DNA from 2 places in the Priestia sp. SIMBA_032 genome. Region 2 is predicted to be linked to the other one. Evidence: a T-box and tRNA genes for the amino acid it is inferred to sense, from the RefSeq annotation. Region 2 holds a T-box; the other holds one or more tRNA genes.

Region 1 (8,235 bases), on a different contig from region 2:
TCAGTTTATATAGAAGACTTGCTTGTAAGCGGAATCCGTGTAACTATTTTAGCAATGGCTCTTTTATCGATCTTATTTTTTGATGGAGAGTGCATTGGATAGTGAGCTTCTACGTAAAAAAACAAGCTGATGAAGTTTTTCATCAGCAGCGTATCAGCGAATAAAGCGCACCATATCAAGCTTCAAAGCTGTTTAAAGAACTCTGTAGCATATTTTTTTAAAAAAGTATGTGATTTTTTTCGCATATCTCTTGAAAAAGGACAAACATGTTTGTATAATAAGAATTGTAAAAGATATGTGAAACATTTCACAATATATGTGAAAAACTTCACAATATCATATTTTCTATAATCCTAAGGGGGATATCATCTATGAAAATTGCAGTAGTAGGGTGTACACATGCAGGAACAGCAGCAGTAAAAAATATGGCAGAACTTTATCCAGAAGCTAAAATTACAGTTTATGAGCGAAATGATAATGTTTCATTTTTGTCTTGTGGAATTGCGCTCTATGTAGGCGGGGTCGTAAAAGATGCAAATGGCTTATTTTACTCTTCACCGTCTGAATTGCAAGAGATGGGTGTAAATATGAAAATGAAACATGAAGTTACGAATATTGATACAGAAGACAAAAAAATAGCAGTGCGAAATTTAGAAACAAACGAAGAATTTGAAGATACATTTGATAAATTAGTGATGACAACTGGATCATGGCCGATTATTCCAATCCTTGAAGGCATCGATTTAAATAATATTGTGCTTTGTAAAAACTATCAGCATGCCAATCATATCATTGAAAAAGCAAAACAAGCGAAGAAAATAGCTGTAATTGGTGCGGGTTATATTGGTGCAGAATTAGTAGAAGCCTTCGAAGTGTATGGAAAAGAAGTCACGTTTATTGATAGTGCGGATCGCATTTTAAATAAATATCTTGATCCAGAATTTACGAACCTAATGGAAACTGAGTTTGAAAATCGCGGAGTCACATTAGCATTAAACCAAGCAGTCACTAAATTTGCAGGCAGTGAGGGATCTGTTGAAAAAGTAGTGACAACTGAAGGCGAATACGAAGCGGATCTTGTGATTTTGTGTGTTGGCTTCCGTCCAAATACAGATTTAGTAAAAGGACAGGTCGACATGCTTCCAAATGGCGCAATTGTGGTTGATGAATATATGCAAACAAGCAAAAAAGATATATTTGCTGCCGGAGATAGCTGTGCGATTTACTACAATCCGATTAAGAAACATGCCTATATTCCGCTTGCTACAAATGCGGTTAGAATGGGAACATTAGTAGCTCAAAATCTTGTTAAGCCGACGATTAAGTATATGGGAACACAAGGAACATCAGGGTTGCATATTTATGATTACAATGTTGCATCTACCGGCATAACAGAAACAGCCGCTTCTCTTTTTGATATGAATGTGAAAAGTATCACAATATCAGAAAATAACCGACCAGAATTCATGCCAACGTACGAAAATATTATGTTAAAAGTAGTATATGAAGAAGAAACGAGACGAATTGTAGGAGCACAGGTTATTTCTAAAATTGATGCCACTCAAGCAATCAATACATTGTCTGTATGCGTACAGCAAGAAATGACGATCGATGAGCTTGGCTTTATGGACTTTTTCTTTCAACCCCACTTTAATAAGCCTTGGCATTTTTTAAACCAAGCAGGCCTTCAAGCGCTTCAAGCATAAAAAAGCAGGTGACTACCTGCTTTTTTTATGTGGATTTTATTATCTTTTTTATTTTTATTTTAGCAGGTCTAAAGCGGATCCATCCTATGATAAGAAGAATAAAAGGATATAAAGCTCCTACGAAAAAACTATAGGGGATTCACGTTTTTGTATCCAAACTCTTTTGATAAGAAACGCTTGGATACACAATAAGGGAAAGTGCAATCATAATGAGTGCCACTGGAAAAGAAAATAGCTTGTAGTCCTTTATATGAAATACATTAGCAAACCCCAAAAGAGTAGTGTAAAAGTAAATGCAAAGCTTAAAAAAGAGAGTAATAAACCACAAAATGGCAATGACTACTTCAATTCCTTGAAGAAAGTTTCCTACATAGTAAAGAACTTGACTGCTGATAAATAAATTAGATCACACAAAAACAGCAGACACAATCTTTCCAAACAGTTTGCCTAAAATTTTTTCGTTCATTTCCATCAGTGTAAGCGTGGGAAACATTTTTCCTAGTGAGGTAAAAAGCAAAACTAAGCCAATTCCTGATGCTACTCCGAAGAGTGCTGCAATGCAGGTATCTTGATGAGCATCAGCTGTAATAGCGGCAGGCACAACAATAATTGTGCTTCCGAGGCTATACAAAGTTACTAATTTGCGAAACTGCGCAGCTGAAATATTGATTTCATTAAGCAAATGAGCACATCCTTTTGCCATGTACACTAATTAAGTGATCCAACGGAATAATAAGTGACTTAAAGGCTGAAACATTACTTCTACCCAATCAGAAGGGTTCGGTAGAGGCAGCCGAAAGATTTTTGCAAAAGCGATCATGATACTGATTGTCATGAATACAATAAAAATTTTCCGTTCCTTTTTATGAGAATGTTGAGGTAATCTTTTTATTTCCACCCATATAATCCCTGCACAAATGATCAAAAAGGAAAGAAACAAGTGCATGCAGTCAACCCCGATACATTTTTTCGTTCAGATAAACTATTCGTATGATGTCCGCTAAAGAAAGTGATTATACATTTCTGTAAAATATAGAAAGTATTTCAGAAGATAGAAGATATTTTTTAGAGCTCTTAAATGATTGAGGGGGTTTGTTATGAGGAATATTCATACAGCTTTAACCTATTGAAACGCCGTATGAATAAGTAGAAAAATGCCACACTAAAGAGTGAAAAAATGAAAAGGAGCACTATGATGAAAAAATTCCCATACAATAAAGATAAACAACAATCGTTTCAAGCAGCACAGCAAGGGCATAAAGAAGCAGTAGATGCATATGAACAGGCAAATGAAGCTAAAAATGATGCATCGTATGGACATGAAGCGAAGCAAGCGATAGGTGAAGTAAATGAAGCCTCTCAGCAAATCGAGAACGCGCTTGAAAATGCTTCTGAAACACAGCGTCAGCGTTTAAGCGAGTTTCAGCAAGATATAAAAGATATGGAAAACGATCTTAATCAATAAAAGAGCCGCTCTTTTACTTAGAGCAGGTTCACAGTAGGGTATAAATTAAATTGCAAAAGCAGAAGATAATGAACTTCTGCTTTTTTTATTGGTAGTGTAAACGTAGGTTTCATTTATACAATTACTTCTAGCTGTCGTTTGGAGGGAAAGGCGAAGTCTTGCACGGAAATCAACAGTGGTGTAACAAATAATCCATCATTTCATTCTTATTTTAAAAGGTATAGAAGTTAAAAAAGTAAGAATCCTAATAAAAAGAAACGATAAGAATGGAAAGGGATTGTGACAGGAAACATGCTAATAAATATACTAATAATGATTGCCGTATTGTACTTCATATATATATTCGTAACTGCAGTGGTACTGTTTTATGTCCCTTTGCACCAGGGAAAAGACTTAAAAGTAATGAATACTGAGAATTTTTACGGAAAGAAAGAATCCACAGACCGCGTTATGCTTTTGGAAAACGGTTATTTTTCAGGGCTTGTTCGGATGCAGATGATTCAAGAAGCGAGGCATACAATCGATATTGCGTACTTTTCCATAGGTAAAGGTCGTTCTTCGGATTTACTTATGGGCGCTTTGTTCGAAGCTGCCGACCGAGGTATACGTATTCGAGTGCTGTTAGACGGGATCTCTCATGGGTTAAAAGGCAAGAGAAAAAATGTTCTGTATGCTCTAGCTTTCCACAATAATATTGAATTAAAGTACTATGAGCCCTTTACTATTCTTAAACCTTGGACATGGCATAATCGTCTTCACGATAAAATAATAGTAGTCGATGGCCAATTAGGTATTAGTGGAGGACGAAATATTGGAGATAAATACTTGGCCAGTCAACCAAATAAAAATTTTGTTTATGACCGTGATGTGCTAATTTATAACACAAAGCAAGAAAGTAATAGTGTCATTCTCTCAATGGAGAAGTATGTAGAGAAATTATGGAACCACCCGTATACACGCAAAGCTTTTCCAAAGCTCAAGAAGACTAAAGAATTTCGTGGCCTTTCAGGAAAGAAATTGTTAATAGATCAATACGAAGAGGCCAAAAGAGCAAACGAACCTTTTGTCCATCCTTATATTGTATGGAGAGAATCAACCATGCCTACAAGAAAGGTTTCTTTTATTACAAATCCTATTCAACGAATGAATAAAAGCCCTTTCATATGGAAAACGTTTATTAAGCTTTCCCAGCAAGCTGAAAAATCCATTGTCGTTCAAAGTCCTTATATTGTACCAACAAAAGAGATGGAACAGTATATAGATAAGTCAGTAAAATCTAAAGTGCAAAGAATTATTTTAACTAATTCGATTACATCCACTCCAAATGCTATGGCTTTTTCTGCATACTTGGGAGTAAAGAATCGCGTTATAAAAGCTGGTTCAAAGCTTTATGAATATCAAAAGCCTTATTCAATTCACGGGAAATCTGTTGTTTATGATCAGCGTTTAAGTGCAGTTGGTTCTTTTAACTTAGATTCACGTTCAGTATTTTTAAATACTGAATCCATGGTTATGATAGATAGTGAAGAATTTGCAGCCGAGCTAACAGGAGCTATTGAAACTAAGATTTCTCACAGTACGCTTGTGGGAAACGAGGGAGAACCTGTGGGTTTTAATACGGATTCTCAAAAAAATGTCCCTCCTGTAAAATCTGCACTCCTACATATCCTTTCAGTCTTCACGCGATTTTGGAGACATTTTGTATAGTTCCGCCCTGTGCCTAAAAAAGGCTTTTACTGAAAATCAATGGTAGAATTAAAAGCTACTGCAACTGGCGGAGGGGAGTATAAAAAGCTGTGATATGCCTCACAGTTTTTTGAAATCGCTAGTACTAGTCATGATTCTTAAAAAGACCTATTGACGAAATTTCATATATGTTTTATTATAATATAGCGTCGTCAATAAACGAGGTTCTTTTGAAGAAATCATTTCTAGGGGCATAGTTTAAAGGTAGAACTACGGTCTCCAAAACCGTCAGTGTGGGTTCGATTCCTACTGCCCCTGCCATTTTGGAGTTATCTTTTAATTCACACGCGGGTGTGGCGGAATTGGCAGACGCGCTAGACTTAGGATCTAGTGTCTTATGACGTGGGGGTTCAAGTCCCTTCACCCGCATCTTTACTTTCATATACGCGCGGAAGTAGTTCAGTGGTAGAACACCACCTTGCCAAGGTGGGGGTCGCGAGTTCGAACCTCGTCTTCCGCTTCTTTTCAAAAGCAGTTTGCATGTGCAAACTGCTTTTTTTGTTGTAGAAATAAAGATTTTTACGATGCGGTTTTTAATTAGAAATAGTTTATTAAAGCAATGCTGCTTATACGTGTTGTTTTCGTGAATATACACATAATATTGGGGTTACATTAAAAGCTAATGAATGATACGTGAAGACATCTAATATGGTCTTTAAGATAGGGGAGAGTCCTATGGAATCTAGTTGGTTTTCAATTATACCGTTTTTAATTGTTATTCCCATAGCTATTTTTACCAAACAAGTGCTGCCAGGGTTGTTTTTAGGCTTATTAGTAGGTGCTTATTTGATTGAACATTCGATTGTCGGAGGTGTTGAAAAGCTACTTCACTACGTTGTACAAGCTCTTAGAAATAAAAGTAATATAGAAATCGTCGTCTTTTTATACGCGTTTTCAGGGCTTATCGGAATGATTAAGATGGCTGGAGGAGTTAAAGGTTTTGTGGAAACAGCTGCAGAAAGAATTGATACAAGAAAAAAAGCTCTTATTTTAACCTATGTTTCAACCATGGGAACATTCAGTGCTCCCACATTTCGTTTTGTGACGATCGCGCCCATCATGAGAGCACTACTCAAAAAGGTGAAAATGACGACAGCAGAGCTAGGGTTTGTTATTGAAACAACTGCTACTCCTGTTATTGTCTTAATTCCTGTGGCAACGGCATTTGTAGGGTATATGGTCTCAATCATTCAAATGGCAATTGATCATCAAGGCATAAAACAAGACGCTTATTCTTTGTTTATTCAAAGCATTCCTTATAACTTCTTTTCGATTGTGATTATTCTAGTAGGGATTTATTTCAGCTTTTTTCATCATTCAACATCTACGGCTCCTATGAAGCTAGAGGAAGAAGACGAAAAAGATTGGCATGATTGTCATCCTTGCGTGTCGAAGGATTTGCCTTCTAAGCCTTGGAATTTGTTAGTACCTTTACTTATTGTGATTTCACTTACCTTATTTTTAACATGGTGGAGCGGGCATCACAAGAGCCACACCTTTTTTGAAGCATTTATTAAAGCAGACGTGTTAGAAGCGATGGTAGTAGCTTTAATTATCACTACGTTAATTACCCTCATTTTTTTCTTATTTCAGCGCTTTACATTACAGAATTTGCTTAATGGTTTTATTACAGGAGGCAATGACTTAATGTCCGTTATTCTGCTGTTATCGGTAGTATGGGGATTATCCGCTGTTACAGAAGACTTAGGTTTTTCAAATTTTGTGACGGCACATTCCAAGTGGATTCCTCAAATGTTTGTCACTCCTTTTATGTTTGTGTTTGGAGCTGCTATTTCTTACTTTATCGGGTCTGCTTGGGGAACGTGGGGGATTTTAATGCCGCTTGGCGTATCGCTTGCAAGTTCTGCAGATCTTTCTTTGCCATTAATTATCGGTGCGGTGTTTGCGAGCGGTTCCTTTGGAGCATTTTCTTCACCTTTAAGCGACGATACGAATACCATCGCCAAAATATTAGATTTATCTGTTATTGAATATGCCAAGTACAAATTAAAGCCAGCTTTAATTGCAGCGGGAATAACAGTTGCTTTTTATCTTGTTGTATCTTTCATGTTTTGAGTGCGAGAAATAGCCATCTATTTATTATCAATTTTTCATTTTTTTCAGCTTAAAGTATGCATACAGTCCTAATGACAGGCATACTAGCATGATACAAGTAAGCGGAAATAAGATGGTATTAACAAAATGATCATAAAACCATATATACACGAACATCACCTCGATAATTTTAAATAAAGTAGCTGTACCTATTAATAAAGGTAAGGTTCTCAGAAAGCAAATTCTTAAAAGAAGACTCTGCTTGTTCACTGCTTGTTTGATTTTTAAAGAACGAAGGCATAAATGAAAGCACCCTTACTATAGTTTTTATTAATTTGACCAAAAACCGTATAATTATGTAATTTTTAACAAAGCATCTTTTGCATGACGGTAAATAAAAATGACGACCCTATGAGGTAAGTAAAGATTAGGTGAGGAGAGAAAATGATGAAAATTATTGGAGTTAGCCTGCTGCCATTTGGATCAGCGATCGCTCTTTCTGTAGGAATTGATCTTTTTCAAGGAAAGAACGTACTGCAGGCACTATAACTATACAATGCTTTAAGCCCGTTTCGTGTAACGGAGTTGGCCGAATTATTTGTCCTTTTTTCTCTTTTATTTTTCTTTTTCACAGAGTCGCTTTATCTTCTTTTAAAGAAGCGGCAACAAAAACAACAGTAACTTGGTGCAAAGAGGTTTTTATATCTTCACTATCGAAACAAGTGTATAAAAGATAGCTTTGAGATAGGGGAGAACGACATGAATATTGAGACTAACAGATTACTAATACGCAAATTTAAATATGAAGATTGGCAAGATGTCTACGCATATACATCTGATGCTCATGTCATGAAGTACATACCAGAAGGTGTTTTTAGTAAGGATGATGCGAAGAAATTTGTAAATGAAAATATGAAAGGAAATGTTAAAAATTTTCCAGTTTTATTAAAAAACGAAAAAAATTTAATTGGTCATATCGTCTTTTTTACCTATTTTGGGGACCATACTTATGAAATTGGCTGGGTATTTAATTCTCTCTATTATCAGAAAGGATATGCTTCAGAAGCAGCAAAAGCAATAGTGGACTATGGCTTTAACACAATGAAACTGCATCGGATTATTGCTACTTGTCAACCTGAAAACACGCCTTCTTATCGTGTTATGGAGAAGATCGGGATGAGAAGAGAAGGGTATTTTAAAAAATGTATTCCAACCGAAAAAGGATGGTGGGATGAATATTATTATGCGATTTTAAAGGAAGAG
Region 2 (8,235 bases):
ATTTATGAACGACAAAGCGGTTGTTTCTAATACAGTTATTCCATCTGTATTCTGGATTGCTGCTGACCAAAAAGATTTAACAAAGTACAAGTATAGTCCAGAAAAAGCTAAAAAATTATTAGCTGAAGCTGGTTATAAAGATAAGAATAATGATGGTTTTGTAGAAGATCCAAACGGAAAACCATTTACGATTTCATTCGGTCACTATGCTGGTCCAGCCAACTTCGAGGGTCGTGCGAAGGCTATTATGCAAGCATGGAATGATATTGGTATTAAAACAAAATTAGCAACGGGTTCACTTGTTGAATTTAACTTGTACAATGAAATGAAAGATAACGACGATAAGGCCTTAGAAGCGTTCTTTGGTTCTTGGGACACTGGTTCAGATCCAGACCCTACAGGATTATGGAGCTCTAATGCTGAATGGAACTATGGACGTTGGGTAAATAAGGAATCTGACGAAATGCTTAAAGACGGTTTGAGTGAAAAATCATTTGATGATAAATACCGTAAAGATGTATATGTAAAATGGCAAAAATTCTTTAATAATCAGCTGCCAGCACTTCCTTTATGGGAAAATATCAATATTTATGCTGTGAATAAGCGTGTGAAAAACGTAACTCTAGATCCATCAACGGTAGTTGTAGATCCGGAGAAATGGTCTGTAACAGAATAAGTATTTTACATGTAAAGGAGAGTCAACGATGCTGCAATATTCACTAAGACGTATTTTAGGGATGATTCCAATGTTGATTCTGATTTCCTTTGTTGTGTTTTCCCTGGCAAAAATGATGCCAGGGGACCCTTTTGGGGGAGAAATAAACCCTAGTAATACAGATCCAAAATACATTGAGGAAATGCGTGATAAGCTAGGATATAACGATCCTATCTACGTTCAATATTGGAACTGGGTAAAGGGAGTGGCACAAGGAGATTTAGGAAAGTCAACAACTCATAAGTTACCGACGTTAGATATTATTTTAGAGCGTATGCCTAATACGATCTTTTTAGCTTTGACTTCGCTTTTAATTACGTATGTGTTTGCATTTATTCTAGGTATGTATGCAGGAAGAAAACCGTATACCTTAGCAGATAACTTTATTGCAGGATATAATTACTTTGCATTAGCGGTTCCATCGTTTATCGCAGGGATTGTAGGCATTTATTTATTTTCCTTTCAGTTAGGCTGGTTTCCATTTAGCGGTTCTGTTGAAGTAGGATTGAAAGAGGGATCATGGGAATTTATTCAAAGTAGAATTCATCACGTTATATTACCCGCTCTGATTCTCGGCTTGATGTCCACCGCGCAGTATACCCAATTTTTGCGCAATGATATTATTGAAAACAGTCGCAAAGATTTTGTGCGCACAGCTAGAGCAAAAGGGACAAAAGAATCTAAAATTTATAATGTTCATATCTTACGCAACTCAATGATTCCGCTTATTACGTTTTTAGGGTTTGATCTTGTAACAATCATTAGCGGTTCTATCATTACAGAGACGATCTTTACGTATCCAGGAATTGGAAAGCTATTTGTTGACTCTGTAGCAACTCGTGACTACTCAGTTATGATGTCGCTTACAATGTTGTTTTCAATTTTAACGTTGGTTGGGAATCTGGTTGCTGATTTGTTATACGGCGTAGCAGATCCGCGTATTCGTTTGGATTAGGAGGAGAAAGTATGGAAATTGTAACGAAAAAAGATGTACAGCCAGAAGTGAATATGAAAGCTCCTAAAAACCTTTCTCCATGGGCGATTGCGCGAAAGAAGTTTGTTAAAAATAAATTAGCCATGATAAGTTTAGCTTTCATGATTGTGATTACGCTTCTTGCCATTTTTGCACCGCTGCTTACAAAAGCAGATATTACACGTATCGACTATATGGCGATGAATGCAGCGCCTTCTAGTGAGCATTGGTTTGGAACAGATACAAATGGGCGAGACGTATTTGCACGTACATTGTATGGAGGAAGAACTTCGTTACTGATTGGAGTTGCTTGTACAACACTCGTTATTTTAATTGGAACTCTTATCGGTTCGGTTGCGGGTTATTACGGAGGCAAAGTGGACCAATTCTTAATGCGTTTTACAGACTTTGTATTAAACTTTCCCCTAATTGTTTTCGTTGTAGTGTTAAATACAATTCTAATTGGAAAGATTTCAGGCGTTTGGACGCTCATTCTAGTTGTTAGTTTCTTAAGCTGGGGAAGTACGGCCCGGCTGGTGCGAAGCAAAGTCTTGGCTGAAAAAGAAAATGAATATGTGCTTTCAGCTGTTTCCATTGGGTGCAGCCCGTTTAAAATTATCTTTAAACATTTGCTGCCAAATGTGTTTTCAACGATTGTGGTTCAAGCCAGTTTGCAGATGGCTATCCTTATTGTGTTTGAGTCAGCGATTAGCTTTATCGGTTTTGGCGTGCCGGCTGATACGCCAAGCTGGGGGAATATGCTGACAGAAGCAAGGGAATCAGATGTGCTGCAGAATAAGCCTTGGATGTGGGTTCCGCCAGGCTTAGCTATTACATTTACAATCCTAGCTATCAACTTCATTGGTGAAGGATTAAAAGATGCTTTAAATCCAAAATCTCTTCGTTAAAAATCTATCACAAAAGTGTGATAGATTTTTTTAGGTTTGTCAGACCTCCTGACAAACCTATTACTATAGAAGAAACTCGGATTTTTTTCTGCTTATAGCGGTGGATATAGCTCATGAAGCCTTTAGCAATCATCAGCACTCTCGGTATGTCCTAGCTTTGAAATAATGGCATTTGAATAATAAACAAGAACGAAGGCTTTTCATAATTAATTTTTAGAAAAATAACATCATTTGGAATAAAAATTCCTTTCTCTGCCTATACTGATGGATAACAAACAGATAGTAAGTGAGGGGTAAATTATGCTATATCTTCATGATGTATGGGTTAATTGGTTTGAAGGCGAAGAAAACGGTTATAATGTGTGTCATTTCCATGAGTGGAGAAAAGATGATTGTGTAGAACTGCTCGATCAAGCACCGTTATTAAAAGTAAATCCGCTTTTATTTCATTACATTGAAAATGATCTTTCCGAGCTACCTCAACAACTACTACAAGATGTCTATCAGAAAGCATACATTCGGAAAAATCATGAACGCACGCAGGTTGAATATTGTTTTATTGTTACAGACGGAACGAATATTTTAGCAATTGATACGATGGGATATCATATTCCGATTCGAAAAAGCCGCTTAATTCCAAGACAAGAACAGTTGGTCTATGAAATGATTGCGGATCAAGAAGAGCTAGAATATAAGTTCAGTGAAGACGAGCTAAATAAAAAAGAGCATCATATTCTTTCGCCGTCTCCTGAAACGATGAGAGGATTAACACGTAAAGAACGTCAGCTAAAACAGCTGTTATTTATGGCACTTGATCAGCTACATACAACAAAAAATACAGCTCAAATCCGCTACTGGTACACAGAGTGGAATCCAACGAAATACGAAGACATTCAAGAGATGCCGTTTCAAGACGTATGGAATCAGCTATACGATGAAACGAAGTCAGGGTGGTCGCCGAAACATAAATTATTATGCGAGCGCTTAGTAAAAGGACAACCTTTCTTTGAAAAACTTTGGGAAATTGAACAAGAGCCAAAAGTTAATTAAAAAAACGACTGCATAGCAGTCGTTTTTTTTTAACGTTTACGGCCAATTCCCATTGCATTTCGCATTTTGCGAAGCATTTTATTCGCCGTTGCATTTGCTTTATCGGCACCTTGATCTAAAATATCATCTAGCTCGCTAGAATCAACTAATTCATAATATCTTTCTTGAATTGGAGCGAGTGCTTCAGCTACTACTTTAGCTGTGTCAGCTTTAAAGTCACCATAACCTTTGCCCTCGTACATTGCTTCAATGTCTTCGATTGATTTATTGGCTAGGATTGAATAAATACTTAATAAGTTTGAAATACCTGGCTTATTTTCTTTATCGTAGCGAACAATACCTTCTGAATCCGTTACGGCACTTTTGATTTTCTTTTCAATTGTTTTAGCGTCATCCAAGAGCGTAATAAAAGCTTTTTGGTTTGGATCAGATTTGCTCATTTTTTTCGTAGGATCTTGAAGAGACATGACGCGTGCGCCTACTTTTGGAATACGTACTTCAGGAATAGTGAAGATATCATTGTATTTTTTGTTAAAGCGCTCAGCTAAGTCACGGGTTAATTCTAAATGCTGCTTTTGATCTTCCCCAACTGGAACCAAATCGGTGTTGTATAAAAGAATATCAGCGGCCATTAGTGGAGGATAAGTTAATAATCCTGCTGATACTGCTTCTTTTCCAGCGGACTTATCTTTAAACTGAGTCATACGCTCAAGTTCACCGATATACGCTACGCACTGTAACATCCATCCCGCTTCCGTGTGGGCAGGCACTTCTGATTGAATAAATAAAGTTGATTTTGCTGGATCAATTCCTACTGCTACATACAGAGCAGCAAGGCTGCGAATGTTTTTACGAAGTGCTAAACGATCTTGAGGCGCTGTAATTGCATGCTGATCTACAATACAAAAATGACAATTATAGTCATGTTGAAGTTCAACAAATTGCTTCATCGCTCCAATGTAGTTACCTAAAGTGATTGTACCGCTTGGTTGAATACCTGAAAAAATTGTTTTCATCAAATCTTCCTTTCATCTGCACATATATGCTGCTAATTTACGGATACAACATAAAAAGGCCCATCCGCTCCTAGCTTAAGCTAGGGGCGAATGGACCGCGTTGCCACCCTAATTAGCACACATAATTGTGAACTATCTTTATTCATGTAACGTTGAGGTCAACGTTCAAGCTTTGCACTTGAAAGCTCCAAAGTCCATTCTGCAGGTTTCAATGTTTGTTCTCACCACCCACAAACTCTCTAAAAATGAAAATTCTGCATACTACTCTTTTTCACAGCTTTAATTATATAGTTATTCGTTATTATAACGCGAAAAAGCAGGAATTTAAACATCTTATCGCTAAAAAGTTTTATAAGACAATTTACTGGAATTTTTCTGCGGCAAAAAAAAGACAAGAACCGTTTAATTAAAGCATTTCTTGGTGAAAATTTGGTGGAGGATTTGGTAAAAATCTTTTATTTAGTATTTCTAATAACTTTGTAATACTATTGTAATACCTATACTACAAAAAAGATTTTAGACGTCAGACAAGTAGGCACAATCCTTATAAGATAAGGTTTTTTTCCTTATGATAAAAAAATACCATTAAATAATAGTATTGCAATAAATTTTTAAAATATTTATAATAGGCGTAACAAACATATTTTTTACAAAGGTATTACAATTTCTTAATTTTTCAGAAAACACAAAATAGACAATGTTTTGTTTCAATTAGCGAATTTTGTAATGAATGAGTCTTCTACATATTAAGCGCATACATTGGATTTACAGCATGTAAACAATTGATGACAGTTTCATAGGGTAGAAGAATAATTTTGCAGTGAGTTCTTTAACGCTCTACTATATGAAAAAATAACTGATTATTTTGTATTGAAAGATGATTAAGAAATTAGTGCATATCAAAAAAATATGGTTGCCACACAAACAAAATTTAATAGGGGGTAACATGCAATGAAGAAAAGGTTGTCGATTCTTTTCAGTTTGCTGCTTGTCATGAGCTTGTTTTTAGCTGCATGTGGATTTAACAAAGAATCTGGTGGCAGTGAAAATGCTAGCAGTGATGGCGGCGATAAGAAAAAAGAGCAAGAGCTTCGCGTAAATATTAAAACTGAGCCTTTTTCACTGAATCCAGGCTTAGCTAATGATTCAACATCATCAAACGTATTACTACAAACATTTGAAGGTTTAACTCGCATCGGTAAAGATGGAAAACCTGAAAATGCAATGGCGAAAGATGTGAAGATCAGCGATGATCAAACTAAATATACGTTTACGATTCGTGACGATGCAAAATGGTCAAACGGTGACCCTGTAACAGCAAAAGATTTCGAATATGCATGGAAGTGGGCGTTAGATCCTAAAAACGAATCACAATATGCATATCAATTATACTATGTTAAAAATGCACAAGCTGCTAATGAAGGAAAAGGTTCATTAGATGATGTTGCCGTTAAAGCAACAGATGATAAAACGCTTGAAGTAACATTAGAAAACCCAACGCCATATTTCTTAGAATTAACAGCTTTCTATACGTACTTCCCAGTGAATACAAAAATTGCTGAATCAAATGAAAAATGGTACACAAATGCAGGTGACAACTATACGTCAAACGGTCCTTTCAAATTAAAAACTTGGAAACATAATGACAAAATCGAGTTAGTTCCTAATGAAAACTATTGGGATAAAGATGCTGTAAAACTTAAAAAAGTTGAAATGTACATGATCAATGATAACAACACTGAACTTTCAATGTTCAAAAACGGTGAATTGGACTGGGCGGGTATGCCTACTGGTCAATTACCAGCTGATGCACTTCCTGAATTAAAGAAAGACGGTTCATTAAACATTCAAGAGATTGCAGGTACTTACTGGTACAAGTTTAATACAGAACAAAAACCTTTAGACAATGTGAACATTCGTAAAGCATTAGCTTATGCAATTGATCGTAAAGGTATTACGGAACAAATTACAAAAGACGGTTCAGTTCCAGCGATGGCAGCTGTACCACCAACAATGTTTAAAGATAACAAAAAAGGCTACTTCAAAGACAATGATGTGAAAAAAGCAAAAGAATATTTAGAAAAAGGCTTGAAAGAAATGGGCCTTAAAGATGCTTCAGAACTACCAGCAATTAAGGTTTCATACAACACGGATGAAAAACATGCAAAGATTGCACAAGCTGTTCAAGATATGTGGAAGAAAAACCTTGGTATTAAAGTACAGTTAGACAACTCTGAGTGGGCTGTTTACATTGAAAAATTACACCAAGGAGATTATCAAGTTGGGCGTATGGGCTGGTTAGGAGACTTTAACGATCCAATCAACTTCCTAGAGTTATTCCGTGACAAAAAAGGCGGAAACAATGATACAAACTGGGAAAATCCAGAATATAAAAAGTTATTAATTGACTCTCAAAAAGAAACTGATCCTAAGAAACGTCAGGCAATGTTGAAAAAAGCAGAAGGTATCTTCATGGATGAAATGCCAGTGGCACCAATCTATTTCTACACAAATGCTTGGGTACAAGACAAGCAGCTGAAAGATGTTGTGATGTCTGGACTTGGAGACATTCAGATTAAGTGGGCTCATTTTGAGTAAGTAACATCAATTGTGACAAAGGGTATATGGGGCCTGGTGCTCCATATACTTTTCTTTCTTGTGCGCGAATTTTGTAAAAATATGGAGGTGTGTCAGGGTGTTCAAATATATAGGAAAACGACTTATTTATATGTTTCTATCATTATGGCTGATCGTAACAGCGACCTTTTTCTTAATGCGTGCTGTTCCAGGAGGTCCATTCACATCAGAAAAGCAGCTTCCCCCTGAAATTCAAAAAAATCTAAATCAGTATTACGGTTTAGACCAGCCTTGGTACCATCAGTACTTTGATTACTTAACATCAATTTTAAAGTGGGATTTTGGGCCATCTTTCAAATATAAAGGCCAAACGGTAAATGATTTGATTAACGGCGGTTTCCCTGTTTCATTCATGCTAGGGATGGAAGCTATTTTAATAGCAATTGCTATTGGTGTAGTACTTGGTGTTATTGCTGCTTTAAAACATAACAAGTGGCAAGATTACACGGCGATGGTTATTGCAGTTCTAGGAATCTCAGTTCCGAGTTTTATCATGGCAGCGGTATTACAATACGTTCTGGCTATGAAACTACAAATTTTTCCGGTTGCACGCTGGGAATCTTGGGCACACACGGTGTTACCAGCTCTCGCGCTTGCTTCAACCCCTATGGCGTTTATCGCACGGTTAACTCGGTCGAGTATGCTTGAAGTATTAAGCAATGATTATATTCGTACAGCGAAAGCAAAAGGTTTAAGCAGAGGCGTTATTACAGTTAAGCATGCCATGCGAAATGCGATGCTTCCAGTCGTATCCTATATGGGACCTTTAGTAGCAGGGATTTTAACGGGTAGCTTTGTTATTGAAAAAATATTTGGTATCCCGGGATTAGGTTCACACTTTGTGCTCAGTATCTCAAACCGAGATTATACAACGATTATGGGCGTAACGGTGTTCTACAGTATTTTACTACTTTTTTGTATCTTGCTTGTAGATAT

Evidence for each region. The T-box of region 2 lies ahead of trpS (tryptophan--tRNA ligase). A T-box ahead of a tRNA ligase gene usually reads a tRNA of that ligase, here a tRNA-Trp.
Region 1: it has a tRNA-Trp gene. The T-box ahead of trpS (tryptophan--tRNA ligase) is inferred to sense a tRNA for this amino acid. The anticodon was not compared.

Annotation. Positions count from the first base shown of each region.
Region 1 is NZ_JAWRXD010000003.1:390,131-398,365, reverse strand. Features, by position in the region: gene SB717_RS12185 (FAD-dependent oxidoreductase) at 372-1,706, shown strand; gene SB717_RS12180 (GerAB/ArcD/ProY family transporter) at 1,846-2,100, opposite strand; gene SB717_RS12175 (GerAB/ArcD/ProY family transporter) at 2,113-2,388, opposite strand; gene SB717_RS12170 (hypothetical protein) at 2,902-3,171, shown strand; gene SB717_RS12165 (phospholipase D-like domain-containing protein) at 3,484-4,878, shown strand; tRNA gene SB717_RS12160 (tRNA-Trp) at 5,105-5,178, shown strand; tRNA gene SB717_RS12155 (tRNA-Leu) at 5,205-5,286, shown strand; tRNA gene SB717_RS12150 (tRNA-Gly) at 5,306-5,377, shown strand; gene SB717_RS12145 (Na+/H+ antiporter NhaC family protein) at 5,593-6,993, shown strand; partial or broken gene SB717_RS40235 (YczF family membrane protein) at 7,417-7,653, shown strand; gene SB717_RS12140 (GNAT family N-acetyltransferase) at 7,732-8,235, shown strand, end outside.
Region 2 is NZ_JAWRXD010000001.1:1,117,357-1,125,591, reverse strand. Features, by position in the region: gene opp4A (oligopeptide ABC transporter substrate-binding protein) at 1-676, shown strand, start outside; gene opp4B (oligopeptide ABC transporter permease) at 705-1,670, shown strand; gene opp4C (oligopeptide ABC transporter permease) at 1,682-2,596, shown strand; gene SB717_RS05600 (YjbA family protein) at 2,897-3,646, shown strand; gene trpS (tryptophan--tRNA ligase) at 3,676-4,665, opposite strand; T-box leader at 4,742-4,946, opposite strand; gene SB717_RS05590 (peptide ABC transporter substrate-binding protein) at 5,614-7,260, shown strand; gene SB717_RS05585 (ABC transporter permease) at 7,358-8,235, shown strand, end outside.